3 regions of the Streptomyces sp. NPDC005302 genome follow, and region 3 is predicted to be linked to each of the others. Evidence: predicted binding sites of a transcription regulator. Region 3 holds the regulator's gene; each other region holds the start of a gene.
What was found. Region 3 encodes HrcA, which represses chaperone genes, less so after heat shock. Its sites were predicted from a motif close to TTNGCACTCNGNNNNNCNGAGTGCNAA; they were not measured.
Positions count from the first base shown of each region.

Region 1 (9,606 bases), on a different contig from region 3:
CGACGTCGGCGTGGACGACCAGGGCAACGCGATCGTCGTGTGGGCCAAGGACGACGACGGCAACAAGTACGCCGACATCGCGGTCCGCAAGGTGACCCCGGGCGGCACGGTCACCACCCTGCCGCGCCCGCACGCCTCCGGTGACGGCGACCAGCTGCGGCCGACGGTCGCGGTGGCGGGCGACGGCTCCTACAGCGTCGCCTGGGAGAACACGGCCGACGGCTCGACCCTCAACCAGGTGTACGCGAGCAGCTGGTCCGCGACCGGCGCGCTGCGCTACCAGGACGTTCAGGTCAGCACGATCAACTCCGGTGCCGCGGGCTCCAACCGACGGCCCGACGCGGCGATCGACGACGCCGGGAACACCGTGATCGCCTGGGAGGAGGACGCGGACGGCAACGGCGGCCTCAACATCGGTGTCGCCAAGCTGAACACCTCCGGGGGCTTCTCCGTGGCCCGCAAGGTGGGCAACTCCCTCACCGACGGGCAGCAGAGCAAGCCCGCGGTGGCCTCCACGGGCGACGGCCGGTTCGTCGTGGCCTGGACCGACGAGTACACGACCGGCGCCGGCACCCTGGTGCGGCCGCAGCGGATCAACCAGCGCTTCTTCTCGGCGACCGGCACTCCCGCGGCGGCGGACCGGCGGACCGCCGAGGACGGCACGGACACCGGCCCCTACGTCGACGGCAAGCGGCCGGTCTCCGACCAGGCGGACGCCGATGTCACGGTCGCCGACGACGGCACCTTCGTCGTCGCGTGGAAGGAGGCCTTCGACGTGCTCGTCGGCAACCCGGCCACCCTCTTCGCGGGCCAGGACGACGTGTGGGCCCGCGGCTTCAACGCCGACGGCACGACGACCGGAAGGTTCCCCGCCACCCGCATGAACGTGGTGACCGGCGGCGGCCAGGGCGGCCCGGCCGTGGCCACGGCCGCGAACGGCCGGCTCGCGCTGACGTACTCGGACGACTACGACGCCAACGGCTTCAACGAGATGCGGCTGCGCGACGCGTTCAGCAACTCCTGATCACCCCGGGAGAGCGTGAACGCCCGAGGGCGGCACCCCCAGTGGGGGTGCCGCCCTCGGTCTCGTACTGCGACGAACCGCTGATCCGCGAGGGGATCAGAAGTCCATGTCACCGCCCGGCATGCCGCCCGGAGCGCCGCCTGCGGCGGCCTTCTCCGGCTTGTCGGCGATGACGGCCTCGGTGGTCAGGAACAGCGCGGCGATGGAGGCGGCGTTCTGCAGGGCAGAGCGCGTGACCTTCGCCGGGTCGATGATGCCTTCGGCGATCATGTCGACGTACTCACCGGTCGCGGCGTTCAGGCCGTGGCCGACGGGAAGGTTGCGCACCTTCTCGACGATGACGCCACCCTCGAGACCACCGTTGACGGCGATCTGCTTGAGCGGGGCTTCCAGCGCGAGCTTCACGGCGTTGGCGCCGGTCGCCTCGTCACCGGTGAGCTCGAGCTTCTCGAAGACCGAGGAAGCCTGGAGCAGGGCCACGCCACCACCGGCGACGATGCCCTCCTCGACGGCCGCCTTCGCGTTGCGAACGGCGTCCTCGATGCGGTGCTTGCGCTCCTTGAGCTCGACCTCGGTGGCGGCACCGGCCTTGATGACGGCCACGCCGCCGGCCAGCTTCGCCAGACGCTCCTGGAGCTTCTCGCGGTCGTAGTCCGAGTCCGAGTTCTCGATCTCGGCACGGATCTGGTTGACCCGGCCGGCGACCTGGTCGGCAGAGCCGGAGCCGTCGACGATCGTGGTCTCGTCCTTGGTGATGACGACCTTGCGGGCACGGCCCAGCAGGTCCAGACCCGCGTTCTCCAGCTTGAGGCCGACCTCCTCGGAGATGACCTCGCCGCCCGTGAGGATGGCGATGTCGCCGAGCATGGCCTTGCGGCGGTCACCGAAGCCCGGAGCCTTGACGGCGACGGACTTGAAGGTGCCACGGATCTTGTTGACGACCAGGGTCGACAGCGCCTCGCCCTCGACGTCCTCGGCGATGATCAGCAGCGGCTTGCCGCCCTGCATGACCTTCTCGAGGAGCGGGAGCAGGTCCTTGACGTTCGCGATCTTGGAGTTCGCGATCAGGATGTACGGGTCGTCGAGGACGGCCTCCATACGCTCCATGTCGGTGGCGAAGTACGCCGAGATGTAGCCCTTGTCGAAGCGCATACCCTCGGTGAGTTCCAGCTCCAGACCGAAGGTCTGGGACTCCTCGACGGTGATGACGCCTTCCTTGCCGACCTTGTCCATCGCCTCGGCGATGAGCTCGCCGATCTGGGTGTCGGCGGCGGAGATGGAGGCCGTGGAAGCGATCTGCTCCTTGGTCTCGACATCCTTGGCCTGCTCCAGCAGGGCACCGGAGACGGCCTCGACGGCCTTCTCGATACCGCGCTTGAGGGCCATCGGGTTGGCGCCGGCGGCGACGTTGCGCAGACCCTCGCGCACGAGCGCCTGGGCCAGCACGGTCGCCGTGGTCGTACCGTCGCCGGCGACGTCGTCCGTCTTCTTGGCGACTTCCTTGACCAGCTCGGCGCCGATCTTCTCGTACGGGTCCTCGAGCTCGATCTCCTTGGCGATGGAAACACCATCGTTGGTGATCGTGGGCGCGCCCCACTTCTTCTCGAGGACGACGTTACGGCCCTTGGGGCCGAGGGTGACCTTGACGGCGTCGGCGAGCTGGTTCATCCCGCGCTCGAGACCGCGCCGTGCCTCCTCGTCGAACGCGATGATCTTGGCCATGTGAAGTGGTCCTCCCGGACGGGGTGGATTGCTCCGGATCGCGCCCGCGCCCGCGACGGACGGCCTGCATGCCCTGTGGTTCCTTGCCCCACCGGCCTGCGGACCTCGCTGGCCCGATCCAAGTTCTGTCACTCTCACTGGGAGAGTGCTAACGCCAATGATTAGCACTCGACCCCGCCGAGTGCAAGGTGCGCTCGCGAAGCGAGGCTCGTCGAGGGGTGGCGGTCGGGCGACGGGAGGGCGCAAGCGCCTCCCGGGAAACACGACCTCGCCAGGAGCCGGCACGGCGGCCCTCGGAGCGGCGCGCGCGGCGCCCCCACGGCCTACGCGCCCGCGCGCGCGTAGGGAAGACGCACGAGGGGCCCGCATCCCTGGTGGGATGCGAGCCCCTCGGCGTGAGTTGCGTCGGTGGTCGTTCGCGCCCGATCAGACGGCGAGTTTGACCATGTCCGCCTGCGGACCCTTCTGGCCCTGCGAGATCTCGAACTCCACTCGCTGACCCTCTTCAAGGGTGCGGTAGCCGTCCATCTGAATCGCGCTGTAGTGCACGAAGACGTCCGCACCACCGTCGACCGCGATGAAGCCGTACCCCTTCTCCGCGTTGAACCACTTGACGGTGCCCTGAGCCATGCCTAACTCCCCTATTACTGGCCCTTGCACAGACCCGCACTTCGCGGATCCGGGTCAGACCTCCACCCCCCAACGGGTTGGGGGTGTGCGCCGGAACGCGTCGACCGCGGCTGAATGTATCTGTCCAACTGCCGTCTGCAACAGGTCAATCGGACGAGAATTCTGGGCGCGACTGATCGCCGGTATAGGGAGAATTCGAGGAGATCCCGGGCAAGTCGGGCCCCGTATATGCCATAAACGGCTCAAATGGGCCGGGCACTTTGGCTACTTCTTGTCGGCTGCCGGGAGAGGACTCATATGCGTCCGGCATGAAACCAACATCAAGAACGGGGCGACTTCCCCAACCCTACCCCGTTCAACCCTACAGAATTGCCCCCTCCGCTTCTCTCACGGAGGGGGCAATTCGATGAACTCTTCGTGTTCGGCATTACCGAGGGTAACGATCAGCCTCCGGCGACGGCCGGAATGATCGAGACGCCCACACCGTCCGGGGTCGCCGTCTCCAGGCCCTGCTCGAAGCGCACGTCGTCGTCGTTCACGTACACGTTGACGAAGCGGCGCAGCTTGCCCTGGTCGTCCAGGACGCGTGCGCTGATGCCCGTGTGGTTCTTCTCCAGGTCGCTGATGACCTCGGCGAGGGTCGTGCCCTCGGCCGTCACCTCCGCGGCGCCCCCGGTGTAGGTGCGCAGGATGGTGGGGATGCGGACGTTGACGCTCATGATGCGAGGCCTGCCTCTCGGAAGGAGTCGAGGTTCGGGCGGATGGTCGCGGTCAGCCCGGTGTCGGAGGCCACCGCGTCCAGGGTCTTGAGGCCGTCGCCGGTGTTCAGCACGACCGTGGTGAGGGTCGGGTCGAGGAGACCGTTCTCGATCAGCTTGCGGGTGACGCCCACGGTCACACCGCCGGCCGTCTCCGCGAAGATGCCCTCGGTGCGCGCGAGCAGCTTGATCGCGTCGACGATCTGCTCGTCGTTCACGTCCTCCACGGCACCACCGGTGCGCCGCGCGATGTCGAGCACGTACGGCCCGTCCGCCGGGTTGCCGATGGCGAGCGACTTGGCGATGGTGTCCGGCTTCTGCGGCCGGACGACGTCGTGGCCGGCCTTGTAGGCCACGGAGACCGGCGAGCAGCCCTCGGCCTGGGCGCCGAAGATCTTGTAGGGCCGGTCCTCGACGAGTCCGAGCTTGATCAGCTCCTGGAGGCCCTTGTCGATCTTCGTGAGCTGGGAGCCGGAGGCGATCGGCACGACGAGCTGGTCCGGCAGCCGCCACCCGAGCTGCTCGCAGATCTCGTACGCCAGCGTCTTGGAGCCCTCGGCGTAGTACGGGCGGAGGTTGACGTTGACGAAGCCCCAGCCCTCGCCGGCCGGGTCGCCGATCAGCTCGGAGCAGAAGCGGTTCACGGCGTCGTAGTTGCCCTCGATGCCGACGAGCTCGCCGCCGTAGACCGCGGCCATGACGACCTTGCCCTGCTCCAGGTCGTGCGGGATGAACACGCAGGAGCGGAAGCCGGCGCGGGCCGCCGCGGCGCCGACGGCGCCGGCGAGGTTGCCCGTGGAGGAGCAGGAGAGGGTGGTGAAGCCGAAGACGCGGGCCGCTTCGATGGCCTGGGCGACGACGCGGTCCTTGAAGGAGTGCGTCGGGTTGCCGGAGTCGTCCTTGACGAAGAGCTTGCCGGCGTCGACGCCGAGCTCGCGGGCCAGGTTGTCGGCCTGCACGAGCTTGGTCCAGCCCGGGTTGATGTTCGGCTTGTCCGCCACGTCCGCGGGGACGGGCAGCAGCGGCGCGTAGCGCCAGATGTTCGCGGGTCCCGCTTCGATGCGCTTGCGGAGTTCTTCGGTTTCGTAGGCCGAGAAGTCGTACGCGATCTCCAGCGGGCCGAAACACTCCTCGCAGGCGAAGACCGGGCCGAGGGGGACGCGATGTCCGCACTCCCGGCAGGAAAGCGCCGCGGCCGGGCCGAGATCGACCGCTTCTGCGGAGTTCGTGGTGCTTGCAACTGTCTGCGCAGCCATGGAGGCGAGGCCCTTTCTCCTCATCTTCCTCACGACGCACTTCGCCGTGAGACGGATTTGGCACCTTCCCTAGCCGGGAGCCTCGCGACACGATCGACTTCGATCGGTACGAGACCGGCTGGAGGGTTGCCGGGGCTTCATCGGGCCGTATCCCTCTGCCCCTCTGGATGAGCGGTATTAAATTGTTGAACTGTTGAACACAGTTGGCGCCGATGATCCAGGACATGCGATGGTCATCCGCGTTGTTCAAGACTGTAACCGAAGGCCAGGACAGTTGAAGCAGTCGTCCGAACCGCGAGACGACGGCAAGCGATCAGCCGCTGGCCGCAGCGGGCACGCTGATGAGAGCGTGTGATCAGACAGTGAGGAGCCGCAGACCGTGCTGAATGACGTCGAACGCTGGCTGAGCACACGCTCCTGGTCCCTGACCGACCGCCCGCTCCACAGGATCATGGCCGCGAAACGCACCTCCGGATCGACGGTCAGCGTCGTGCTGCCCGCGCTCAACGAGGAGGAGACGGTCGGCGAGATCGTCTCGATCATCCGCCACGACCTGATGCAGCAGGTGCCCCTCGTCGACGAGATCGTCGTCGTCGACTCGGGCTCCACGGACCGCACCTCCGCGGTCGCCGCCGCCGCGGGCGCGCGGGTCGTGCACCGCGACGACATCCTTCCCCGGCTGCCGGCCGTGCCCGGCAAGGGCGAGGTCCTGTGGCGGTCGCTGCTCGTGACGAGCGGGGACATCGTGTGTTTCATCGACGCGGACCTCAGGGAGTTCTCGTCCGACTTCGTCTCCGGGATCGTGGGCCCCCTGCTCACCGACCCCGGCGTCGACCTGGTGAAGGCCATGTACGACCGTCCGCTGGGCGGCGCCGCCGGACAGGGCGGCCGGGTCACCGAGCTGATGGCCCGCCCCCTGCTGAACATGCACTGGCCGCAGCTCGCGGGCTTCGTGCAGCCGCTCGGCGGGGAGTACGCCGCCCGGCGCTCCCTGCTCGAACAGCTGCCGTTCCCCGTCGGGTACGGCGTCGAGCTGGGCATGCTCGTCGACGCCCTGCACCTGGTGGGCCTGGACGCCCTCGCCCAGGTGGACGTCGGGGTGCGCAAACACCGCCACCAGGACGGCCAGGCCCTCGGCCGCATGGCCGCCGCGATCTACCGCACCGCCCAGTTGCGGCTGGCCCGCGGCCACCTGATCCGCCCCGCCCTCACCCAGTTCGAACGCACGCGGGACGGTTTCCGGCCGCGCACGTACTCGGTGGACACGGAGGAAAGGCCCCCCATGTCCGAAATCGCCGAGTACCAGCAGCGCACAGCGGCTTGAGCGGGCCCGTCGGCCGGCGATCGCATACGGCCGACGGGAACGTTTGAGCGTTTCGAGACGGGGCTAGGTTTCGAGGCATGGCTTCCACGCACGGTGCCCACGGCATCCTCGTCGCGTCCAACCGCGGCCCGATCACCTATCAGACCCAGGACGACGGCTCACTGCAGGCCAAGCGCGGCGGTGGCGGGCTCGTCTCCGGGCTCTCGGCGATCGGGCCGGACGCGGACGCCCTGTGGGTGTGCGCGGCTCTCGGTGACGGCGACCGGGAGGCCGTGCGGCGCGGGGTCGGCGAGGACGGCGTGCGGATGCTGGACATCGACGCCGAGGTGCACGCCGACGCGTACAACGGCATCGCCAACTCCGTGCTGTGGTTCGTCCACCACATGCTGTACCAGACCCCGCTGGAGCCGGTCTTCGACGCCGGGTTCCGGCGCCAGTGGGACGCGTACCGCGCCTACAACCAGGCCTTCGCCGAGGCGCTGGCCGAGGAGGCCGCCGAGGGCGCCTCGGTACTGGTCCAGGACTACCACCTGTGCCTGGTGCCGGGGATGCTCCGCACGCTCCGCCCCGACCTGCGCATCGGCCACTTCTCGCACACGCCGTGGGCGCCCGTGGACTACTTCCGGATGCTGCCCGACGACATCCGGGCGGAGCTGCTGGACGGCATGCTCGGCGCGGACCGGCTGGCGTTCCTGACCTGGCGCTGGGCGACGGCCTTCCTGGACTGCGCGGCGGAGATCGACCCCGGGCGCTACCGGGTGACGCCCGCCTCGGAGGCGTCCCCGGCGGTCGAGCACCTGGACGGCGCCCCGCCGCGGCGGACCCTCGTCGGCGTGCACGGCCTCGGCGCGGACGCCGAGTTCCTGCGCGCCCGCTCGCACGAGGACGACGTCGAGGAGCGGATCGTCGCGCTGCGCGAGGAGATCGGCGAGGGCCGCAGGACGATCGTCCGCGTCGACCGGACCGAGCTGTCCAAGAACATCGTGCGCGGCATGCTGGCCTACCGGCAGCTGCTCGACGACCACCCGGAGTGGCGCGAGCGGGTCGTGCACGTGGCGTTCGCCTACCCCTCGCGGCAGGACCTCGCGATCTACCGGGACTACACGGCCGAGGTGCAGCGCGTCGCCGACGAGATCAACTCCGTTTACGGGACGCCCGGTTGGACTCCGGTCGTGCTGCACGTCAAGGACGACTTCGCGCGCTCGCTCGCCGCGTACCGGCTGGCGGACGTCGCTCTGGTGAACCCCATCAGGGACGGCATGAACCTCGTCGCCAAGGAGGTCCCGGTCGTCTCGGACGAGGGCTGCGTCCTGGTCCTGTCCCGCGAGGCGGGGGCCTACGAGGAGCTGGGCGAGGACGCCGTCTCCGTGAACCCGTACGACATCATCGGCACCGCGCGGGCGCTGCACGAGGCGCTGACCATGCAGCCGGGCGAGCGGGCCGAGCGGACCAAGCGGCTGGCCGCCGCGGCCACCGCGCTGCCGCCGGCCCAGTGGTTCCTGGACCAGCTGCACGCGCTGGAGGCCTGACCGGCTGCCGGCCGTCCACCGTCCGACGAGGCCGTCGCCGCCGCCGGGTTGTCACGGCCGGCGGACAACGGCCCGCGTTCTCAGGGGAGTCGGGCGGCGAGTGCGGCGAGCAGCTCGACGACCCCGGCCGGGCCGTCGACCACCAGGTCGGCGCGCTCGGCGAGTTCACCGACCTCGGGGGTGCCGCTGCACACCAGGAGCCCGGGGACGCCGTCGGAGCGGAGCTTGTCGACGGCGGCGAACGCGGGCAGGTCGCCCAGGTCGTCACCGGCGTACAGGACGGCCTCGGCGCCGGTCTCCCGGATGTAGTCGAGCAGCGCGACGCCCTTGTCCATGCCCGGCGGGCGCAGCTCCAGGACCATCCGGCCGGGTTCGACGATCAGTCCGTGCCGGGTGGCGAGGTCGGTGAGCGGCTCGCGGAGCGCCTCGAAGGCGGCCTGCGGGTCCTCGGCGCGGCGCGTGTGCACGGCGAGCGCGCGGCCCTTCTCCTCGATCCAGGTGCCCTGCCAGGCGCCGATCTTGTCCAGGAAGCCCGGCAGTTCGGCGCGGACGGCGGCGACGCCGGGGTGCGGAGCGGGGGCGGTGACGTCGCCGCTGACGGCGTCCCAGCGTTCGGCGCCGTAGTGGCCGAGGACGACGAGGTGCTCCAGGCCGGGGACGCCCGCGAAGCCTCCGTGCCGGACGGCGACGCCGGGCGGGCGGCCGGTGATGACGGCGACGGAGGCGACCTTCGGGGCCAGTGCCGCGATGGCGGGGACCGCGTCGGGGTGCGCGCGGGCCCGGTCGGGGTCGGCGACGATGGGGGCGAGAGTCCCGTCGAAGTCGAGTGCGACGACCGTCCGGGTGGGGCGGGAGAGGATCGCTTCCAGACCGTCGCGCCCGGCGGGGGTCACCGGGGTCGGCAAGGGGTCCTTGGATTCGGGGTGGCTGCCCATGGGGCGACCCTATCCGGGTACGGGCGGGAGCACCCGTGGCTCACGGCCGCGCGGGGGCCGCGCGGCCGGAACGCGCCGCGGCCGGCCGGTCAGCGCTCCGAGCGGCGGGCCTCCCGCACCCTGCGCAGCCGGTTCACCGTCACCGGGTCGTGCGCGAGGGCCCTCGGATCGTCCAGCAGGGCGTTGAGCAGCTGGTAGTAGCGGACCGGGGCCAGGCCCAGCTGTTCCCGTATCGCGCGCTCCTTGGCGCCGGGGCCGGCGAAGCCACGGCGCTCCAGGGCGAGGATGCGCTGTTCCCGCGCCGGCAGCTCTTCCACGGACAGCACGGTATCCCCCGGCACCGACAGCGGCCCCCGCCCGGTGTCCGGACGGTCAGCCGGCGTTGCTGTCCGCCATGGTGGCGCTGGTCTGGAGCGACCCGAGGACCT
Region 1 is NZ_JBEXGN010000002.1:376,520-386,125, forward strand. Features, by position in the region: gene ABZT74_RS04045 (phospholipase D-like domain-containing protein) at 1-1,024, shown strand, start outside; gene groL (chaperonin GroEL) at 1,121-2,746, opposite strand; gene ABZT74_RS04055 (cold-shock protein) at 3,173-3,376, opposite strand; gene ABZT74_RS04060 (MoaD/ThiS family protein) at 3,820-4,095, opposite strand; gene thrC (threonine synthase) at 4,092-5,390, opposite strand; SAM riboswitch class I at 5,408-5,564, opposite strand; gene ABZT74_RS04070 (glucosyl-3-phosphoglycerate synthase) at 5,770-6,714, shown strand; gene ABZT74_RS04075 (trehalose-6-phosphate synthase) at 6,792-8,243, shown strand; gene otsB (trehalose-phosphatase) at 8,324-9,178, opposite strand; gene ABZT74_RS04085 (DUF3263 domain-containing protein) at 9,268-9,495, opposite strand; gene ABZT74_RS04090 (extracellular solute-binding protein) at 9,551-9,606, opposite strand, start outside.
Region 1: a site for HrcA is predicted at 2,872-2,898, ahead of groL (chaperonin GroEL). Genes of this name have one in related genera too.

Region 2 (9,606 bases), on a different contig from region 3:
AAAGTTCCCGAGCGCCAGGCCGCCTGCCGTGAGAGCGGCCCCCCCGAAAGAGCCGTGCTGTGCGAGTCGCGGCGAGGGGCGTCTGCAATGCGAGCCGCCCGGGAAGCCTCCTGCCGCGCGAGCCCTCTGCCGTGAGAGCCGGCCTGTTTCGGCGACGCGGAGGAGGAAGCGCGGTGAGCGCCGCCGGGGCAGCCCCTTCCGAACAGCCCATTTCCCTTGGCCCCTTCGGGGGGTGCTCGCCGGTGGTGCGTACAACCAATGCGCCGACCGGCGAGTCTCGTGCGGTGAGCCTGTGACCGTGACGGGAGGGCCTGCTGATGAATTCCCCGCGTCCGCGCACACGGTGGGCGGGACCCCTCGCCGTGGTTCTGCTGGCCCTGGTGGCGCCCACCGGACGCGGTCCCGCGGGTGCGACGACCGTCCCCGTCACGCCCGCCTTCGTCCCGGTCCCCGCCGCCTCTCCCGTACGCGAGGACTTCGACGGTGACGGATACCCGGACCTCGCGGTCGCCGACGGCCACGCCCCGGTCGACGGACGGCGGGGCGCCGGCCGCGTCACGGTGCTGTACGGCGGCCCGGACGGCTCGTCCCCCATGGGTGCGGGCGGACGGGCCGTGATCAGCCGGGCCACCGGGGGCGTTCCGGGCGCGCCGGTCGCGGGGGAGGGGTTCGGGTCCGGGCTCTCGCGGGGGGACCTGGACGCCGACGGCTACGCGGACCTGGTCGTCACCACCGCGGGGACGAGTGACGCGGTGATCGTCTGGGGCGGTCCGCACGGCCTGTCCGGCGCCACCTCCGTGCCAGCCACCTCCGTGCCCGCCGCCACCGCGCGGACGGGTGACTTCGACGGCGACGGCCTGCTGGACCTGGTGCTCCTCCGGCCCGGCCGCGGCGACGCGGCCGGGGGCACCGAGGCGACCGTCTGGACCGGCCCGGTGCGCCGTACGGGCGTCCCCGCACGGGCGGCCGCGCTCGACCCCGGCGGACTCGCGCACGCCGGTGTCGTCGGCGGCGCCACCGGGGACGTGGACGGCGACGGCCGCGACGACCTGGTGCTCTCCGCGCACTGCGGCGCGGGCGCCTCCTGCACGTACGTCTACCGCTCCACGGCCACCGGGCCGGTCCGCACCGCCGGCCACCGCGGCGGCCCCTCCGTCGCCGTAGGCGACCTCGACGGAGACGGCTACGCGGACGTCGTCGTGGACGCCGGGGCCGGTCCCGGTCCCGGCGCCGCGCCCGCCCGCCGGCTCGACATCGCGTACGGATCCGCCGCCGGGGTCGGTGACGGCACCGTGTGGACGTCGGTGACGCCGGAGGGGCCGGTGGCGCAGGGAGCCGGCGTGCGCGACGGTGGGTCCGGAGCCGTGAGGCTCCTGGACACCGACGGCGACGGCTGTCCCGACCTGACCGTCGCGGCACTCGCCGGACGCGCCGGAGCGGGCTCGCTCCGCACCCTCTCGGGCTGCCCGGCGGGAGCCGTGCGGGACCCGGTCCAGGGGCGCTGACCTCGTCCGGGGAAGAGACTTCGAAGGAGACGGCAGAAAACTTCGGGGAAATGCCGGGACGGTGTCGAAACCGTCGTCCCCCGATCGACGCACAGGTGAGAGGCGGGGACGGACCCCGTCCCCGAGAGTCACCGAGACACGAGGAGTCACCATGCCCCGCTACCTGTCGCTCGTCCAGATCGACGAAAGGACCGCGCCCGCCGAGGGCCCCAGCTCGGAGCTGATGCAGCGCATGGGCGAACTGATCGAGGAGATCACCAAGGCGGGCGTCATGCTGGAGACCGAGGGTCTGACGCCCTCCGCCCAGGGCAAGCGCGTCCTGTGGTCGGGCGGCGAACTGACCGTCACCGACGGGCCCTTCACCGAGTCCAAGGAGGTCGTCGGCGGCTACGCGATCATGCAGTGCAAGGACATGGCCGAGGCCCTGGAGTGGACCAAGCGGTTCCTGAAGGTGCACGAGGAGCACTGGACGGTGACCTGCGAGGTGCGCGAGATCGCCGGAGGCTGAGCGGTCCGCTTGGCCCGGGGCCGTCGCGGGTGTCTGATGGTGGGCTGTGGAACAACAGCCCACCCAGGCCCCCGGCGGCGGCGTCGACACGGCCGTCGAGACCATCTTCCGCATCGAGTCGCCCCGCATCATCGCGGGCGTCGCGCGCATCGTCCGTGACGTCGGCATCGCCGAGGAGCTCGCGCAGGACGCCCTGGTCGCGGCGCTGGAGCAGTGGCCGCGGGACGGTGTGCCGGACAACCCCGGCGCCTGGCTGACGGCGACGGCCAAGCACCGCGCGATCGACCTCGTACGCCGCAGGGAGCGGTACGCGCGCAAGCTGGAGGAGGTCGGGCGGGACCTCTCGCTGTCGGCGCCGCACCACGTCGACGAGCCGACGGATCCCGACGACATCGACGACGACCTGCTCCGCCTGGTCTTCACCGCGTGCCACCCCGTGCTGTCCGCGGAGGCCCGGATCGCCCTCACCCTGCGGCTCGTCGGCGGCCTGACCACCCCCGAGATCGCCCGCGCCTACCTCGTCCCGGAGGCGACGGTCGCCCAGCGCATCGTGCGCGCCAAACGGACCCTCGCGGCCAAGGCGGTCGCCTTCGAGGTGCCGTACGGGCCGGAGCGCGAGGCGCGCCTCGGGTCCGTGCTGGAGGTCATCTACCTCGTGTTCAACGAGGGGTACGCGGCCACGGCGGGCGACGACCTGCTGCGCCCGGCGCTGTGCGAGGACGCGCTCCGGCTGGCCCGCGTGCTCGCCGAGCTGATGCCGAAGGAGCCCGAGGTGCACGCGCTCGCGGCCCTGCTGGAACTCCAGGAGTCCCGCGCCGCCGCCCGGACCGGACCCGGTGGCGAACCCGTCCTCCTCAGGGACCAGAACCGCCGCCGCTGGAACCGCATGCTGATCCGCCGGGGCTTCACCGCGCTGGGCCGCTCCAACGCCGTCGCCACCGGCAGCCCCGGGCCGTACGCCCTCCAGGCCGCCATCGCCGCCTGCCACGCGCAGGCCCTCACCTACGAGGACACGGACTGGTCGCGGATCGCCGCCCTGTACGGGCTGCTCGCCACGCGGGTTCCCTCGCCCGTCGTCGAGCTGAACCGTGCCGTGGCCGTCTCCATGACCGAGGGCCCCGGCCCCGCGCTGGAGATCGTCGACACCCTCACCGGTGAACCCGCCCTGCGCGACTACCACCTGCTGCCCAGCGTGCGCGGCGACCTGCTGGCCCGGCTCGGCCGGACGGCGGAGGCGCGGGCCGAGTTCGAACGGGCGGCCGCGCTGGCCCGCAACGACCGCGAACGCGCCCTGCTCACGGACCGGGCGAGAGCGCTGCCCGACGCGTGAACCGTCGCCCCGACGCGGTGACGCGCGCTCAGGTCGTCGTCGGCCGCGCGGGTGCTCCGACGAGCATGGTGGGGGCGCCCGCCACCCGGGTCAGGAACACCGTCGCGGACCGGGGCCCCTGCGGCTTCACCTTGCGCCGCAGCTCCTCCGGCTCGACGGCCGACCCGCGCTTCTTCACGGTCAGGACGCCGACCTCCCGCTCCCGCAGGAGCGCCTTCAACTTCTTCAGGTTGAACGGGAGTCGGTCGGTGATCTCGTACGCCGTGGCGTACGGCGTGGGGCGCAGTTCGTCGGCGGTGACGTACGCGATGGTCTCGTCCACGAGACCGCCGTCGAGGTCCTCGGCCACCTCGGCGACCAGGTGCGCGCGGATCACGGCGCCGTCCGGCTCGTACAGATAGCGTCCGACCGTCCGCACCGCCGGGTCGGGCAGTCCGCGTCCGCGCAGTTCGCGCGGGCCCGGCAGCAGGGTGGCGCGCACCAGGCCCGGTTCGGTGCCGAACCACAGCACCGCCTCCTTCACGTCGCCGCCGTCGGAGATCCACTCGGCCTCCGCCGCGGCCGGGACCGCCTCGTGCGGGATGCCGGGGGCGATCTTCAGCGCGGCGATCGGAGCCTTCGCGGCCGCGCCGACCGCCCAGGACAGCGGCGGGGAGTAGGCCTCCGGGTCGAAGATGCGGCCCCGTCCGCCCCGGCGCCCGGGGTCCACGAAGACCGCGTCGTACCCCGACGTGTCCACCTCGGTGACATCGGTCTCGCGCACCTCGATCAGGTCGGCGAGTCCCAGCACGTCGGCGTTCGCCCGTGCCGCGGCGGCCGTGAGCGGGTCGCGGTCCACGGCGAGGACGCGGATGCCCGCGCGGGCCAGCGCGATCGCGTCGCCGCCGATCCCGCAGCAGAGGTCGGCGACGGAGCGGACGCCCAGCGCGCGCAGCCGCTCGGCGCGGTGGACCGCCACGCTCGTACGGGTGGACTGCTCCACCCCGTTGGGCGTGAAGAACATCCGCCCCGCGTCCTCGGACCCGAACTTCGCCACCGCCCGCTGCCGCAGCCGCGCCTGTCCGAGGGCCGCCGAGACCAGCTCGACGGGGTGCTCGCGGCGCAGCCGGGTGGCGACGGCCAGCTCCTGCGCCGGTTCGGTGCCGTGCACCTCGGCGAGCAGGGCGCGGCCCTCGGAGGTGAGCAGGGAGGCGAAGGAGACGTCGTTCACCCGGCCATTGTGGGCCAGTCGGTGGACGGTGTGCCTCCGGCCGCGGTGTCGGGGCCGCGTCCGGGCGGTGACCTGCGAGGATCCGGGCCCATGCGATCCGTACGACAAAACTATAAGAACGGCGCAAATAGGGCTGGTGTGCGCTGCGGGATCGGCGCGATGGCCCTCGCCGTCCTCGTCTCCGGCTGTGCGGCGGACGGCTCCGGCTCCCGCGCCGTCCGCCCGGCCGCCGGCCAGCAGGCCGGCCGGCTCCAGGCGGCGCCCGCCCGCGCCCTCGACTCGTACGCCCTGCGGCTCCGCAAGGCGCAGGCCGCCCGCACCGCCGTCGCCAAGCGCTGGGGGCTGCCCACCGCGCCCCTGTTGCCCCCGGCGCCGCCCGCGAAGAAGCCGGTCATCGAGGCCCGCAAGGGGTTCGAGGTCGACGGCCAGAAGGAACTCGGGCTGCCGCCGGTCTTCACCACCGTGCCCACCAAGGACAGGGTCGTCTTCCTCACCATCGACGACGGCGAGGAGAAGGACCCGCAGTTCCTGCGGATGATGAGCGACCTGAAGATCCCGTACACCGCCTTCCTCAGCGACTACCTGATCAAGGACGACTACGGGTACTTCCGGAAGATGCGCGACCGCGGCATCACCCTCAACAACCACACGCTGCACCACCCCTACCTGCCCGGTCTCTCCTACGCGCAGCAGAAGCACGAGATCTGCGGCATGCAGGACGTGATGAAGAAGCAGTTCGGCAAGCGGCCGTCGCTCTTCCGCCCGCCCTACGGCAACTACAACCAGGACACCCTCCGAGCCGCCAAGTCCTGCGGCGTCACGCACGCGCCCATTTGGGACGAGGAAGTCTTCGTCGACCACTGGGAGTACCGCGAGGAGGACCAGGACCTGCACCCCGGCGACATCGTCCTCACCCACTTCCGCGGCCGCAAGGACTGGAAGGGGACCATGCCCGACCTGGTCCGCCGCTTCCTGAAGAGGGTCACGGCCGAGGGCTACGCGGTCGCGCGCCTGGAGGACTACCTGTGAGGCTGCGGGTGCCGGTCGCCGGACTGCTCGCGGCGCTGCTGCTCACCGGCTGCGCGCAGTCCGTCGACCCGATCGAGCGGCTGGGCAAGAAGGCGGCGCAGCGGGTGCACCCGCAGCAGACGGCGTACCGCCGCTGGGGCCTGGCCGCCCCGCTCGCCCCGGCGCCCCGAGCGCCCGCCCGGACCACCGCGCGCACCGCGGGCCCGGGCCTGCCGCCCGTCGTGGACCACGTCCGCACCCGCGACAAGGTCGTCTTCCTGACGTACGACGACGGAGCCGAACGCGATCCGCGGTTCGTCGACATGGTCCGTGAACTGCGGCTGCCCGTCAGCGTGTTCCTCACGGACAGTGTCGTCGGGCCGGGGTACGCCCACTTCGCCCGGCTGCGTGAGGTCGGCGCGACCGTCCAGAACCACACCCTCGACCACGCCTCCCTGCGCGGCCTGCCCTACGCGGGCCAGCGCGCCGAGATCTGCGGGCAGCAGGACAAGCTCCGGCAGCGTTTCGGCATCCGCCCGCGGCTGCTGCGACCCCCCTACGGCCGGTACGACGCGACCACCCTGCGGGCCGCCGGCGACTGCGGGGTCAGCGCGGTCGTCCTCGGCAGGGCCCCCGGCGCGCACCGGCTCCGGCCCGGCGACATCCTCACCGGCTTCGAGGAGCCCGACCTCACGGCCGCCACGCTCCGGCTGCTCCGGCGCATCCAGGCGCAAGGCTTCACGCCCGCCCGGCTGGAGAACTACCTCTAGCGCCCGGGAACCGCTTCCAGAGGGTCCGCCCGGACGTCCGACGGGGGCCGTCGGGACCGCGCCACGACGCTCGGCTTTGGCACTCCGCTTGACCGAGTGCTAATCGCAGTCATAGTGTCAGGCCTGGCACTCCCCACTGGAGAGTGCCAATAGCGACGGGCAGATCCGGCACCCGCGACGACGGATCGACCTGGTCGCCACCTCAGACAGTTAACCCCGTGAGATCTCCGAAGGGGGAGGTCGGATCGTGACGACCACCAGCTCCAAGGTTGCCATCAAGCCGCTCGAGGACCGCATTGTGGTCCAGCCGCTCGACGCCGAGCAGACCACGGCCTCTGGCCTGGTCATCCCGGACACCGCCAAGGAGAAGCCCCAGGAGGGCGTCGTCCTGGCCGTGGGCCCGGGCCGCTTCGAGGACGGTAACCGTCTTCCGCTCGACGTCACCGTCGGCGACGTCGTGCTCTACAGCAAGTACGGCGGCACCGAGGTGAAGTACAACGGCGAGGAGTACCTCGTCCTCTCGGCTCGCGACGTACTCGCGATCATCGAGAAGTAATTCACCCGGTAAGGGCGTTCGGGGTCATTCCCCGGACAGTCCCGCACCAAGCATTGCAGTGAACTGCGCCCCTGGCCCCCGCTACTTCTGATGAACCGGGCGCTGGGGGCGCCGTTCGTTTCTCCCAAGTTTTCCGAGAGGGCTGAACCGCTCCCATGGCGAAGATCCTGAAGTTCGACGAGGACGCCCGTCGCGCCCTCGAGCGCGGCGTCAACAAGCTTGCCGACACGGTGAAGGTGACGATCGGCCCCAAGGGCCGCAACGTCGTCATCGACAAGAAGTTCGGCGCCCCCACCATCACCAACGACGGTGTGACCATCGCGCGCGAGGTCGAGCTCGACGACCCGTACGAGAACCTCGGCGCCCAGCTGGTGAAGGAGGTGGCGACCAAGACCAACGACATCGCGGGTGACGGTACGACCACCGCCACCGTGCTGGCCCAGGCGCTCGTCCGCGAGGGCCTGCGCAACGTCGCCGCCGGCGCGTCGCCCGCCCTCCTGAAGAAGGGCATCGACGCCGCGGTCAAGGCCGTGTCCGAGGAGCTCCTCGCGACGGCCCGCCCGATCGACGACAAGTCCGACATCGCCGCCGTGGCCGGGCTCTCCGCCCAGGACAGCCAGGTCGGCGAGCTCATCGCCGAGGCGATGGACAAGGTCGGCAAGGACGGTGTCATCACCGTCGAGGAGTCCAACGCCTTCGGCCTGGAGCTGGACTTCACCGAGGGCATGGCCTTCGACAAGGGCTACCTCTCGCCCTACATGGTGTCCGACCAGGAGCGTATGGAGGCCGTCCTCGACGACCCGTACATCCTCATCCACCAGGGCAAGATCAGCTCCATCCAGGACCTGCTGCCGCTGCTGGAGAAGGTCATCCAGGCGAACGCCTCGCGGCCGCTCCTGATCATCGCCGAGGACGTCGACGGCGAGGCCCTGTCGACCCTGGTCGTGAACAAGATCCGCGGCACGTTCAACGCCGTCGCCGTGAAGGCCCCCGGCTTCGGTGACCGCCGCAAGGCCATGCTCGGCGACATCGCCACCCTCACCGGTGGTCAGGTCATCGCCGAGGAGGTCGGCCTCAAGCTCGACCAGGTCGGCCTGGACGTGCTCGGCACCGCCCGCCGCGTGACCGTCACCAAGGACGACACCACCATCGTCGACGGTGGCGGCAGCTCGGACGAGGTCGTCGGCCGCGTCAACCAGATCAAGGCCGAGATCGAGAACACGGACTCCGACTGGGACCGCGAGAAGCTCCAGGAGCGCCTCGCGAAGCTCGCCGGCGGCGTGTGCGTGATCAAGGTCGGCGCCGCCACCGAGGTGGAGCTCAAGGAGAAGAAGCACCGTCTGGAGGACGCCATCTCCGCGACCCGCGCCGCGGTCGAGGAGGGCATCGTCTCCGGTGGTGGCTCCGCGCTCGTCCACGCCGTCAAGGTCCTCGAGGGCAACCTTGGCAAGACCGGCGACGAGGCCACGGGTGTCGCGGTCGTCCGCAAGGCCGCCGTCGAGCCGCTGCGCTGGATCGCCGAGAACGCCGGCCTGGAGGGTTACGTCATCACCTCCAAGGTCGCCGAGCTCGACAAGGGCCAGGGCTTCAACGCCGCCACCGGTGAGTACGGCGACCTGGTCAAGGCCGGCGTCATCGACCCGGTCAAGGTCACCCGCTCCGCCCTGGAGAACGCCGCCTCCATCGCCTCCCTGCTCCTCACGACCGAGACCCTGGTCGTCGAGAAGCCGGCCGAGGAAGAGGGCGACGCCGGTCACGGCCACGGCCACGGTCACTCCCACTGACGCACCGCGTCGTGAACACGGGCACGCCCGCCGGGGCGTGACCGCGTGAAAAGGTCCCCGTTCCTCAAGGAACGGGGACCTTCTCGCTTAACGAAGCCCGACTCACGTCGTCATCCCCTTACTGGGGGCCGTACTTGCGCCCCGTCTTCGACGTGATCCCGCCCAGCAGCGCGCGCGGTGTCACCTTCACCACCCCCATGAGCACCTTGTACCGGGCGTCGGGGATGGACAGCGTCCGGCCGCGCGCCAGGTCGGCGAGCGCCGCCGCGACCAGCTTGTCCGCGTCGAGCCACATCCAGTTCGGGATGTTGTCCGTGCCCATCCCGGCCCGCTCGTGGAACTCGGTCCGCACGAAGCCGGGGGCCAGCGCCATCAGCCGTACGCCGCTGCCCGCGAGATCCTTCGCGGCGCCCTGGGTGAACTGCACGACCCACGCCTTCGACGCGCCGTACGTCCCCCGCGGCACGAACGCGGCCACCGACGCGACGTTGACGATGCCGCCCCGGCCGCGCTCACGCATCGCCTCGGCCGCCGCCGACGTCAGCCGCAGCACCGCCTCGCAGTGCACCTTGAGCATCGTCAGCTCGTCCGCCATCGACACGTCGAGGTAGTGGCCCTTGTTGCCGAACCCGGCGTTGTTCACCAGCAGGTCGACCGGGCTCCTGCGGTCCGCGAGGCGGACGGCGACCGCCTCGATGCCCTGGTCCGTCGCCAGGTCGGCGGTCAGTACCTCCGCCTCGATGCCGTGCCGGTCGTGCAGCTCCGTCGCCTGCTCGTGCAGCCGCTTCGTGTCCCGTGCCACCAGCACGAGGTTGTGCCCGTCCGCCGCCAGCCGCCGCGCGAAGGCGGCACCGATTCCCGCGGTCGATCCCGTAATCAGAGCCGTTGTCATGGCGCAAGGTTAGTGACCTGTTCAGGAGCCCCGCGCCCGGTGC
Region 2 is NZ_JBEXGN010000011.1:173,605-183,210, reverse strand. Features, by position in the region: gene ABZT74_RS19050 (VCBS repeat-containing protein) at 363-1,505, shown strand; gene ABZT74_RS19045 (YciI family protein) at 1,657-2,013, shown strand; gene ABZT74_RS19040 (RNA polymerase sigma factor) at 2,060-3,343, shown strand; gene ABZT74_RS19035 (SAM-dependent methyltransferase) at 3,372-4,553, opposite strand; gene ABZT74_RS19030 (polysaccharide deacetylase family protein) at 4,713-5,582, shown strand; gene ABZT74_RS19025 (polysaccharide deacetylase family protein) at 5,579-6,331, shown strand; gene groES (co-chaperone GroES) at 6,579-6,887, shown strand; gene groL (chaperonin GroEL) at 7,043-8,671, shown strand; gene ABZT74_RS19010 (SDR family oxidoreductase) at 8,790-9,563, opposite strand.
Region 2: a site for HrcA is predicted at 6,408-6,434, ahead of groES (co-chaperone GroES). Genes of this name have one in related genera too.

Region 3 (9,606 bases):
TTCCACGGCGGGGTCAGGTCCGGAGAGTACTGGCGCATTCGCATGACGATAGGAGAAGCGCGCCGGGCCTCACCGCGACACGCCGAAACGCGCGGCCAACGCGTCCCGCTGCGAGCGGACGAACGCGGCGTCCACCAGCGCTCCGTGGCCGGGCACGTACACAGCGTCGTCACCGCCGAGCGCGAGCAGCCGGTCGAGGGCCCCGGGCCAGCGGGAGGGGACGGCGTCGGAACCCGCCTGCGGCTCGCCGGACTCCTCGACCAGGTCGCCGCAGAACACCACCGCCGGGTCCCCCGGCACGACGGCCACGAGGTCGTGGGCGGTGTGGCCCTCACCCGTCCGCACCAGCCGCACCCCGACGCTGCCGCCCAGCTCCAGGTCCAGGGCGCCCCGGACGCCCTGCCGGGGGCGTACGAGGGCGTCGGACGCCTCCTGTGCCGCCAGGGGATCCAGCCCGTTGCGCACCGCGTCCGCGCGCAGCTCCTCGCGGCCGTTCCCGTACACCCCGGACGAGCCGTCCGCGACGAACACCTCGGCGCCCTCGAACGCGGCGGCGCCGAAGACGTGGTCGAAGTGCGGGTGGGTGAGTGCGAGGTGCGTCACGTGCCGCCCCGGGCCGAGCAGCCGCTCCGCGTCCGCGCGCAGCGCCGCGCCCTCCGCGAGGCGCGATCCGGCGTCGATCATCAGCGCGGCGTCCTCGCCGACGACGAGCCCGACGGTGCAGTCCCAGTCCGGAAGCCGCCGCCGGCCGATCCGGGGCGCCACCCGTTCCCACCCCAGCTCTTCCCAAGTCAGCCTCATACGGCGACGCTAGCGGTGACCGGGTGTCGCGCACGACATCGCAGGCCCGCCCTTGCCGGGGCCGTGCCTCACCGCCGTACACTGGCCCGGGGAACGCTGGCACTCGGGCGCACTGAGTGCCAGGCGAAAAGCCACGAAGGCCACGAAGACCACGGAGTCGACTTCTGGAGGTGTGCGCGATGCTCAGTGAACGCAGGCTCGAGGTGCTCCGCGCCATCGTCCAGGACTATGTGGGCACCGAGGAGCCGGTCGGCTCCAAGGCGCTCACGGAGCGGCACCGGCTCGGCGTCTCGCCGGCGACCGTCCGCAACGACATGGCGGTCCTGGAGGACGAGGGCTACATCGCCCAGCCGCACACCAGCGCCGGACGCATCCCCACGGACAAGGGATACCGGCTCTTCGTCGACAAGCTCGCGGGCGTCAAGCCGATGACCGCGCCCGAGCGGCGCGCCATCCAGAACTTCCTGGACGGAGCCGTCGACCTCGACGACGTCGTCGGCCGGACGGTGCGGCTGCTCGCGCAGCTCACCCGCCAGGTCGCCGTCGTGCAGTACCCCTCGCTGACCCGCTCGACCGTGCGGCACGTGGAACTGCTCTCGCTCGCCCCGGCGCGCGTGATGCTCGTGCTGATCACGGACACCGGCCGGGTCGAGCAACGCATGATCAACTGTCACGTGCCGTTCGGTGAGACTTCTCTCGCCGATCTGCGGGCCCGGCTCAACAGCCGGATCGCGGGCCGCCCCTTCGCGGACGTCCCGCAGCTCGTGCAGGACCTCCCGGACGCCTTCGAGGCGGAGGACCGGGGTACGGTCTCGACAGTGCTCTCCACTCTGCTGGAGACACTGGTCGAGGAGACCGAGGAGCGGCTGATGATCGGCGGGACCGCCAATCTCACCCGTTTCGGACATGACTTCCCTCTCACCATCCGGCCGGTGCTCGAAGCGCTGGAGGAGCAGGTCGTGCTCCTCAAGTTGCTTGGAGAGGCCGGGGATTCGAGCATGACCGTGCGAATCGGGCATGAGAACGCGTATGAGGGACTCAACTCCACGTCCGTGGTCTCGGTCGGCTACGGTTCGGGCGGCGAGGCAGTAGCCAAACTCGGCGTGGTCGGCCCGACCCGCATGGATTACCCGGGAACGATGGGAGCGGTACGAGCGGTGGCACGGTACGTCGGACAGATCCTGGCGGAGTCCTGAGTGGCCACGGACTACTACGCCGTACTCGGCGTGCGCCGCGACGCGTCCCAGGACGAGATCAAGAAGGCGTTCCGGAGGCTCGCGCGCGAGCTGCATCCGGACGTCAATCCCGATCCGAAGACGCAGGAGCGCTTCAAGGAGATCAACGCCGCCTACGAGGTGTTGTCGGACCCGCAGAAGAAGCAGGTCTACGACCTCGGCGGTGACCCGCTGTCCCAGCAGGGCGGAGGCGCCGGCGGCTTCGGCGCGGGCGGCTTCGGGAACTTCTCGGACATCATGGACGCCTTCTTCGGCACGGCCTCGCAGCGCGGACCGCGCTCGCGGACCCGCCGTGGCCAGGACGCCATGATCCGGCTGGAGATCGAGCTGGACGAGGCGGCCTTCGGCACCACGAAGGACCTCCAGGTCGACACCGCCGTCGTCTGCGCGACCTGCAGCGGCGAGGGTGCCGCACCCGGGACCTCCGCGCAGACCTGTGACATGTGCCGCGGCCGCGGCGAGGTGTCCCAGGTGACGCGGTCGTTCCTCGGCCAGGTCATGACCTCGCGGCCGTGCCCGCAGTGCCAGGGCTTCGGCACCGTGGTCCCGACCCCGTGCCCCGAGTGCGCGGGCGACGGCCGGGTCCGCTCCCGCCGCACCCTCACGGTCAAGATCCCGGCCGGTGTGGACAACGGCACACGGATCCAGCTCGCGGGCGAGGGCGAGGTCGGCCCCGGCGGCGGCCCCGCCGGCGACCTGTACGTCGAGATCCACGAGCTGCCGCACTCGACGTTCCAGCGTCGTGGCGACGACCTGCACTGCACGGTCACCATCCCGATGACCGCCGCGGCCCTCGGCACCAAGGTGCCGCTGGAGACCCTCGACGGCATGGAGGAGGTCGACATCCGTCCGGGCACGCAGTCCGGCCAGTCGATCCCGCTGCATACCCGGGGCGTCACGCACCTGCGCGGCGGCGGCCGCGGCGACCTCATCGTGCACGTCGAGGTCACCACGCCGACCAAGCTCGATCCCGAGCAGGAGCGGGTCATGCGCGAGCTCGCCCAGCTGCGCGGCGAGGAGCGGCCCACCGGCCAGTTCCAGCCCGGGCAGCAGGGGCTCTTCTCCCGGCTGAAGGACGCCTTCAACGGTCGCTGACGCGACGGCGGTACGGGGCGGTGTTCCCGCCCCGTACCCGCCTGCCGCGCAACCCCGTAACCGAGCGGACGGCCGGATTCGGACTTGTACGGAGGACGTGACAACATGCCGTCATGTCCTCCGCGCTGACCGATCTCTTCCCTCACCCGATCGTGCAGGCCCCCATGGCGGGCGGCGTCTCCGTCCCCCAGCTCGCGGCCGCCGTGTCCGAGGCCGGCGGGCTCGGATGCCTCGCCGCCGGGTACAAGACGGCCGACGGCATGTACCAGGAGATCAAACAGCTGCGCGGGCTGACCGGCCGTCCCTTCGGCGTCAACCTGTTCATGCCGCAGCCGGAGTACGCGGACTCCTCGGCGGTAGAGGTCTACGCCCACCAGCTCGCCGGTGAGGCCGCCTGGTACGAGACCGAACTCGGCGACCCGGACAGCGGCCGGGACGACGGCTACGACGCCAAGCTCGCCGTCCTCCTCGACAACCCGGTGCCGGTCGTCTCCTTCCACTTCGGCATCCCGGCCCAGGACGTGCTGGAGTCCCTGAACCGCGCCGGCACCCTCACCCTGGTCACCGCGACCACGGCCGAGGAGGCCCTCGCCGTTCAGCGTGCGGGCGCCGCCGCCGTCATCGCCCAGGGCGTCGAGGCCGGCGGACACCAGGGCACCCACCGCGACAACCCGGAGACGGACGGCGCGGGCATCGGACTGCTCTCGCTGGTCGCCCAGGTCCGCGAGGCCGTGGACATCCCGGTCGTCGCCGCCGGAGGCATCATGCGCGGCAGCCAGATCGCCGCCGTCCTCGCCGCCGGCGCGGACGCGGCCCAGCTCGGCACCGCCTTCCTCGCCACCCCCGAGTCCGGCGCGAACCCCGTCCACAAGGAAGCGCTGACCAACCCCCTCTTCGTGCGCACCGAACTGACCCGCGCCTTCTCCGGACGCCCGGCCCGCGGCCTGGTCAACCGCTTCCTGCGCGAACACGGCCCCTACGCCCCCGCCGCGTACCCCGACGTCCACCACCTCACCTCGCCGCTGCGCAAGGCGGCCGCGAAGGCCGCCGACGCGCAGGGCATGGCCCTGTGGGCGGGCCAGGGCCACCGCATGGCGCGCGACCTGCCCGCCGGACAACTGGTGGAGGTGCTGGCCGCCGAACTCGCCGCCGCCAGGACAGCGTTGTCGTCGCCCGGCGACTCCCCGGACGGGGGCACCGCCCGATGACGGCACCGGTCTTCCTGGTCGAGCACTTCGACGCGGGCGACGGCGGACGCTACGTCCTCGACGGACCCGAGGGACGGCACGCCGTCTCCGTGAAGCGGCTGCGCGCCGGCGAGGACGCCGTCCTCACCGACGGGGCCGGACGCTGGGCGGACTGCGTCGTCCTCGACACGGAGGGCAAGGACCGCCTCGTCGTACGGATGGACTCGGTGAGCGAGGAACCGGCGGAGGAGCCGCGGATCACCGTCGTCCAGGCGCTGCCCAAGGGCGACCGCGGCGAACTGGCCGTCGAGACCATGACGGAGACCGGCGTCGACCGCATCGTCCCCTGGGCCGCCTCCCGCTGCATCACGCAGTGGAAGGGCGACCGGGGCCTCAAGGCGCTCGCCAAGTGGCGCGCCACCGCACGGGAGTCCGGCAAGCAGTCCCGCCGGGTGCGCTTCCCGGACGTCGCGGACGCCATGTCGACCCGACAGGTTGCCGCACTTCTCGCCAAAGCCGACCTCGCCGCCGTCCTGCACGAGGACACCGAGCTGGGCACCGAGCCGTTCGCGACCGCCGCACTGCCCGGCTCCGGGGAGATCGTCCTGGTCGTCGGCCCCGAGGGCGGGATCTCCCCCGAGGAGGTGGCGCTGTTCACCGAGGCGGGCGCGAAGACGTTCCACCTCGGGCGTACGGTGCTGCGTACGTCGACGGCGGGCACCGTGGCCGCGGCACTGCTGCTGGCCCGCACCGGCCGCTGGTCCTGACCCCAACCGCCCGCCCACCACGGGGGATTCGCATGGAACTCGCCCAGGTACGGCTGCTCGTTTCCGACTTCGCCGCCTGCTACCGCTTCTACTCCGAAGTCCTCGGCCTCAAGCCCCAGTCGGGCGCGACCGAGGGACCGTACGAGAAGTTCAGCCCCGTCGTCGGATCGGCCGGCATCGCCCTCCAGGACCGGGCGATGATGGCCGAGGTGCTGGGTGAGATCGGCGAGGACGTGACCGGGCACCGTTCGCTGGTGGTGCTGCGGGTGGACGACCTCGACACCTACTGCGAGCAGCTCGTCTCGCGCGGAGCGACCGTGCTGCACGGCCCCGCCCCCATGACCGACCGGATGCGCGTCGCTCACCTCAAGGACCCCGAGGGCAACCTCGTGGAACTCCAGGAGTGGCTGCTCCTCCTCGGCTGAACGGGCCCCGGCCGGGCCGTGAACTCCTTCGGGTGGTTGTGCCCCTCATGGCCGCATGCGGTCTACCGCACCGCGGCCCGCGGTGGCACGCTGCCGTTCATGGGGGCTTTGAGACGGATCAGGAGCCGGACCGGGCGCAGGCGCGTGCTGATGGCCCTCGGGCTGGGCGTGGCGGGGGTGTTCGGCGCGAGTGCGTGCGAGCCCGGGGACGGACTCAGCGCCGCGACCGTGGCGTACACCACCGACCAGACGGCGACCAAGCAGCTCGAACGGCAGAACGTGGACGTGCGGTGGCTCTCCTGCACCGCCAACTACGGCAACGCCGGCAAGGTCTACACCCCCGGCAAGTCGCCCGCGCCGACCGAGAACACCGTCGCGAGCGTCGACTGCCAGGGCCAGACCGACGACGGACGGGACATCGTCGTCAAGGGCAAGGTCACCCGCGCCGTCGACGGCGCCTGCGTGCGCGGCGACCTGACCGCCACCGTCGGCGGCAAGCAGTGGTTCCACGTCAGCGGCCTCGGCAACTGCGACGCCACCAACAACCCCACGCCTCCCGCCACTTACCGTCCACCGAACGGACCCGACCCCACCGTCACGGTGACCGTGACCCGGACCATGTGGTGCAAGGGCGACCCCACCTGCTGGCCCGCACAGGGCAAGTGACCTGCCCGGCCGTCCACGGATCAAGTGATCCGAACCCCTGTCGGGCCGCGTCCCGGCTGCATAGGGTGACCGGGTGACAGAGTCCGCACCCTCCGCGTATCTCCGGTTTCCGCATCTGCACGGCGAGTTGGCCGTCTTCACGGCCGAGGACGACATCTGGGCCGCGCCCCTCGACGGCGGCGGCCGCGCCTGGCGCGTCAGCGCCGACAACGCGCCGGTGAACCACCCCCGCGTCTCCCCGGACGGCACGACCGTCGCCTGGACGTCCACGCGCGACGGCGCCCCCGAGGTCTACGCCGCCCCGCTGGTCGGCGGACCCACCAGACGCCTGACGTACTGGGGCAGTTCGAGAACCCAGGTCCGCGGCTGGACCCCCGACGGACACGTCCTCGCCCTCAGCACCCAGGGCCAGGCCAGCCTGCGGCGCAGCTGGGCCCGCGCCGTCCCGCTCGACGGCGGCCCCGCCGCCCTCCTGCCCTACGGACCCGTCGGCGACGTCGCCCACGGAGAGCCCGGAACCGTCCTGCTGTCCGCCCCGATGGGGCGCGAGGCGGCCTGGTGGAAGCGCTACCGCGGCGGCACCGCGGGCAAGCTCTGGATCGACCGGGACGGCGAGGGCGAGTTCGTCCGTCTGCACGAGGACCTCGACGGGAACATCGAGTACCCCCTCTGGGTCGGCGACCGGATCGCCTTCCTCTCGGACCACGAGGGCGTCGGCGCCCTGTACTCCTCGCTCGCCGACGGCGCCGACCTGCGCCGCCACACCCCGCTCGACACGTTCTACGCCCGGCACGCCTCCACCGACGGCACCCGCGTGGTGTACTCCTCCGCCGGTGAACTCCGGCTCCTCGACGACCTCGACGGAGCCGAACCGCGCCGCCTCGACATCCTCCTCGGCGGGCAGCGCGCCGACCAGCAGCCCCACCCCGTGAGCGCCGCCCGCTGGTTCTCCGCCGCCGCCCCCGACCACACCGGACGCGGCAGTGCCGTCTCCGTGCGCGGTGCCGTCCACTGGATCACCCACCGCTCGGGGCCGGCCCGCGCCCTCGCCGCCGAACCCGGCGTCCGCGCCCGGCTGCCCCGAGCCTTCCGCGCCGAGGGCGAGGAACACGTCGTGTGGGTGACGGACGCCGAGGGCGACGACGCCCTGGAGTTCGCGCCCGCCACCGGCGTCGCCCCCGGAGCCACCCCGCGCCGGCTCGCCGCCGGAGCCCTCGGACGCGTCCTCGGCCTCGCCGTGGCACCCGACGGCAGCCGCGCCGCCGTCGCCTCGCACGACGGGCGCGTCCTGCTCGTCGAGCGCGAGACCGGCGAGGTCCGCGAGGTGGACCGCAGCGAGGACGGCGAGGTCGCCGGCCTCGTCTTCTCACCCGACTCCGCCTGGCTCGCCTGGTCGCACCCCGGCCCGCGTCCCTTGCGCCAGCTCAGGATCGCCAACACCACCGACCTGTCCGTGACCGAGGCGACGCCGCTGCGCTTCCGCGACTACGCACCGGCGTTCACCCTCGACGGCAAGCACCTCGCCTTCCTGTCGGCCCGCGCCTTCGACCCCGTCTACGACGAGCACGTCTTCGACCTCGCCTTCGTCGGCGGCTCCCGGCCGTATCTGATCACCCTCGCCGCGACCACGCCGTCGCCCTTCGGACCCCAGCGCCACGGCCGACCCTTCGAGACCCCGGACAAGGACGAGACCCCCGACAGCGAGGGCACCCCCAGCACCCGGATCGACCTCGACGGACTCGCCGACCGGATCGTGCCGTTCCCCGTCGAGGCCGCCCGCTACTCCACCCTGCGCGCCGCCAAGGACGGCGTGCTGTGGCTGCGCCACCCCGTCCGGGGCGTGCTCGGCGCCTCCCGCGCCACACCGGACGACCCGGACCCGAGGACGGAACTGGAGCGCTACGACCTCGCCCAGCAGCGCATCGAACACCTCGCCGCCGACGCCGACCACTTCACCGTCACCGGCGACGGCAAGCGGGTGCTGCTGTGGACCGACGGAAAGCTCAAGGTCGTACCTAGCGACCGGCGCGCGTCGAACGACGACGAGAGCGACACCAACATCACCGTCGACCTCTCGCGGGTGCGCCAGAGCGTCGACCCGGCCGCCGAGTGGCGCCAGATGTACGACGAGACCGGCCGCCTCATGCGGGACAACTTCTGGCGGCCCGACCTCGGCGGCGTCGACTGGGACGCCGTCCTCGACCGGTACCGGCCCGTCCTCGACCGGGTCGCCACCCACGACGACCTCGTCGACCTGCTCTGGGAGGTCCAGGGCGAACTCGGCACCTCCCACGCGTACGTCACCCCGCGCGGCGGACACGGCGGCGGCGACCGCGCCCAGGGCCTCCTCGGTGCGGACATCTCCCGTCACGCGGACGGCAGTTGGCGTATCGACCGGATCCTTCCCTCCGAGACGTCCGACCCGGACGCGCGGGCCCCGCTCGCCGCGCCCGGCGTCGCGGTGCGCGCCGGGGACGCGATCGTCGCGATCGGCGGCCGGCCGGTCGACCCGGTCACGGGCCCCGGCCCCCTGCTCGTCGGCACGGCGGGCAAACCGGTCGAGCTGACCGTCTCCCCGGCGGGCGGCGGCGACCCGCGGCACGCCGTCGTCGTACCGCTCGCCGACGAGGAACCCCTGCGCTACCACGCCTGGGTCGCCGACCGGCGCGCCTACGTGCACGAGCGGTCCGGCGGACGCCTCGGATATCTGCATGTGCCCGACATGGTCGGCTCCGGGTGGGCGCAGCTCCACCGCGACCTGCGGATCGAGGTCGCCCGCGAGGGGCTGGTCGTGGACGTCCGCGAGAACCGCGGCGGCCACACCTCCCAGCTCGTCGTCGAGAAGCTCGCCCGGCGGATCGTCGGCTGGGACCTGCCCCGCGGTCTGCGCCCCTACAGCTACCCGGAGGACGCGCCGCGCGGCCCCGTCGTCTCCGTCGCCAACGAGTTCTCCGGCTCCGACGGCGACATCGTCAACGCGGCGATCAAGGCACTCGGCATCGGCCCGGTGGTCGGCACCCGTACCTGGGGCGGCGTCATCGGCATCGACAGCCGCTACCGCCTCGTCGACGGCACCCTCGTCACCCAGCCCAAGTACGCGTTCTGGCTGGAGGGTTACGAGTGGAACGTGGAGAACCACGGCGTCGACCCCGACGTCGAGGTCGTCCAGGCTCCGCAGGACCACGCGGCCGGCCGTGACACCCAGCTCGACGCGGCCGTCCGGATCGCGCTCGCCGCGCTGGAGGAGAACCCGGCCAAGACGGCGCCGGCACTGCCCCCGCTGTGACCCCGCGGGGCGGGCGGCCGCGAGCCGTCCGCCCCGCGGGGCGGCTAGCATGCGCAGGGCAATGATCGGATGGCGTGAGGAGGCACACGCATGATGGGTGAGCCGCAGGACGACTGCCTGTTCTGCAAGATCGTGGCGGGGCAG
Region 3 is NZ_JBEXGN010000012.1:44,666-54,271, forward strand. Features, by position in the region: gene ABZT74_RS19610 (DUF3097 domain-containing protein) at 1-38, opposite strand, end outside; gene ABZT74_RS19615 (MBL fold metallo-hydrolase) at 70-801, opposite strand; gene hrcA (heat-inducible transcriptional repressor HrcA) at 981-1,997, shown strand; gene dnaJ (molecular chaperone DnaJ) at 1,998-3,131, shown strand; gene ABZT74_RS19630 (nitronate monooxygenase) at 3,245-4,339, shown strand; gene ABZT74_RS19635 (16S rRNA (uracil(1498)-N(3))-methyltransferase) at 4,336-5,085, shown strand; gene ABZT74_RS19640 (VOC family protein) at 5,118-5,510, shown strand; gene ABZT74_RS19645 (hypothetical protein) at 5,661-6,176, shown strand; gene ABZT74_RS19650 (S41 family peptidase) at 6,250-9,462, shown strand; gene ABZT74_RS19655 (histidine triad nucleotide-binding protein) at 9,553-9,606, shown strand, end outside.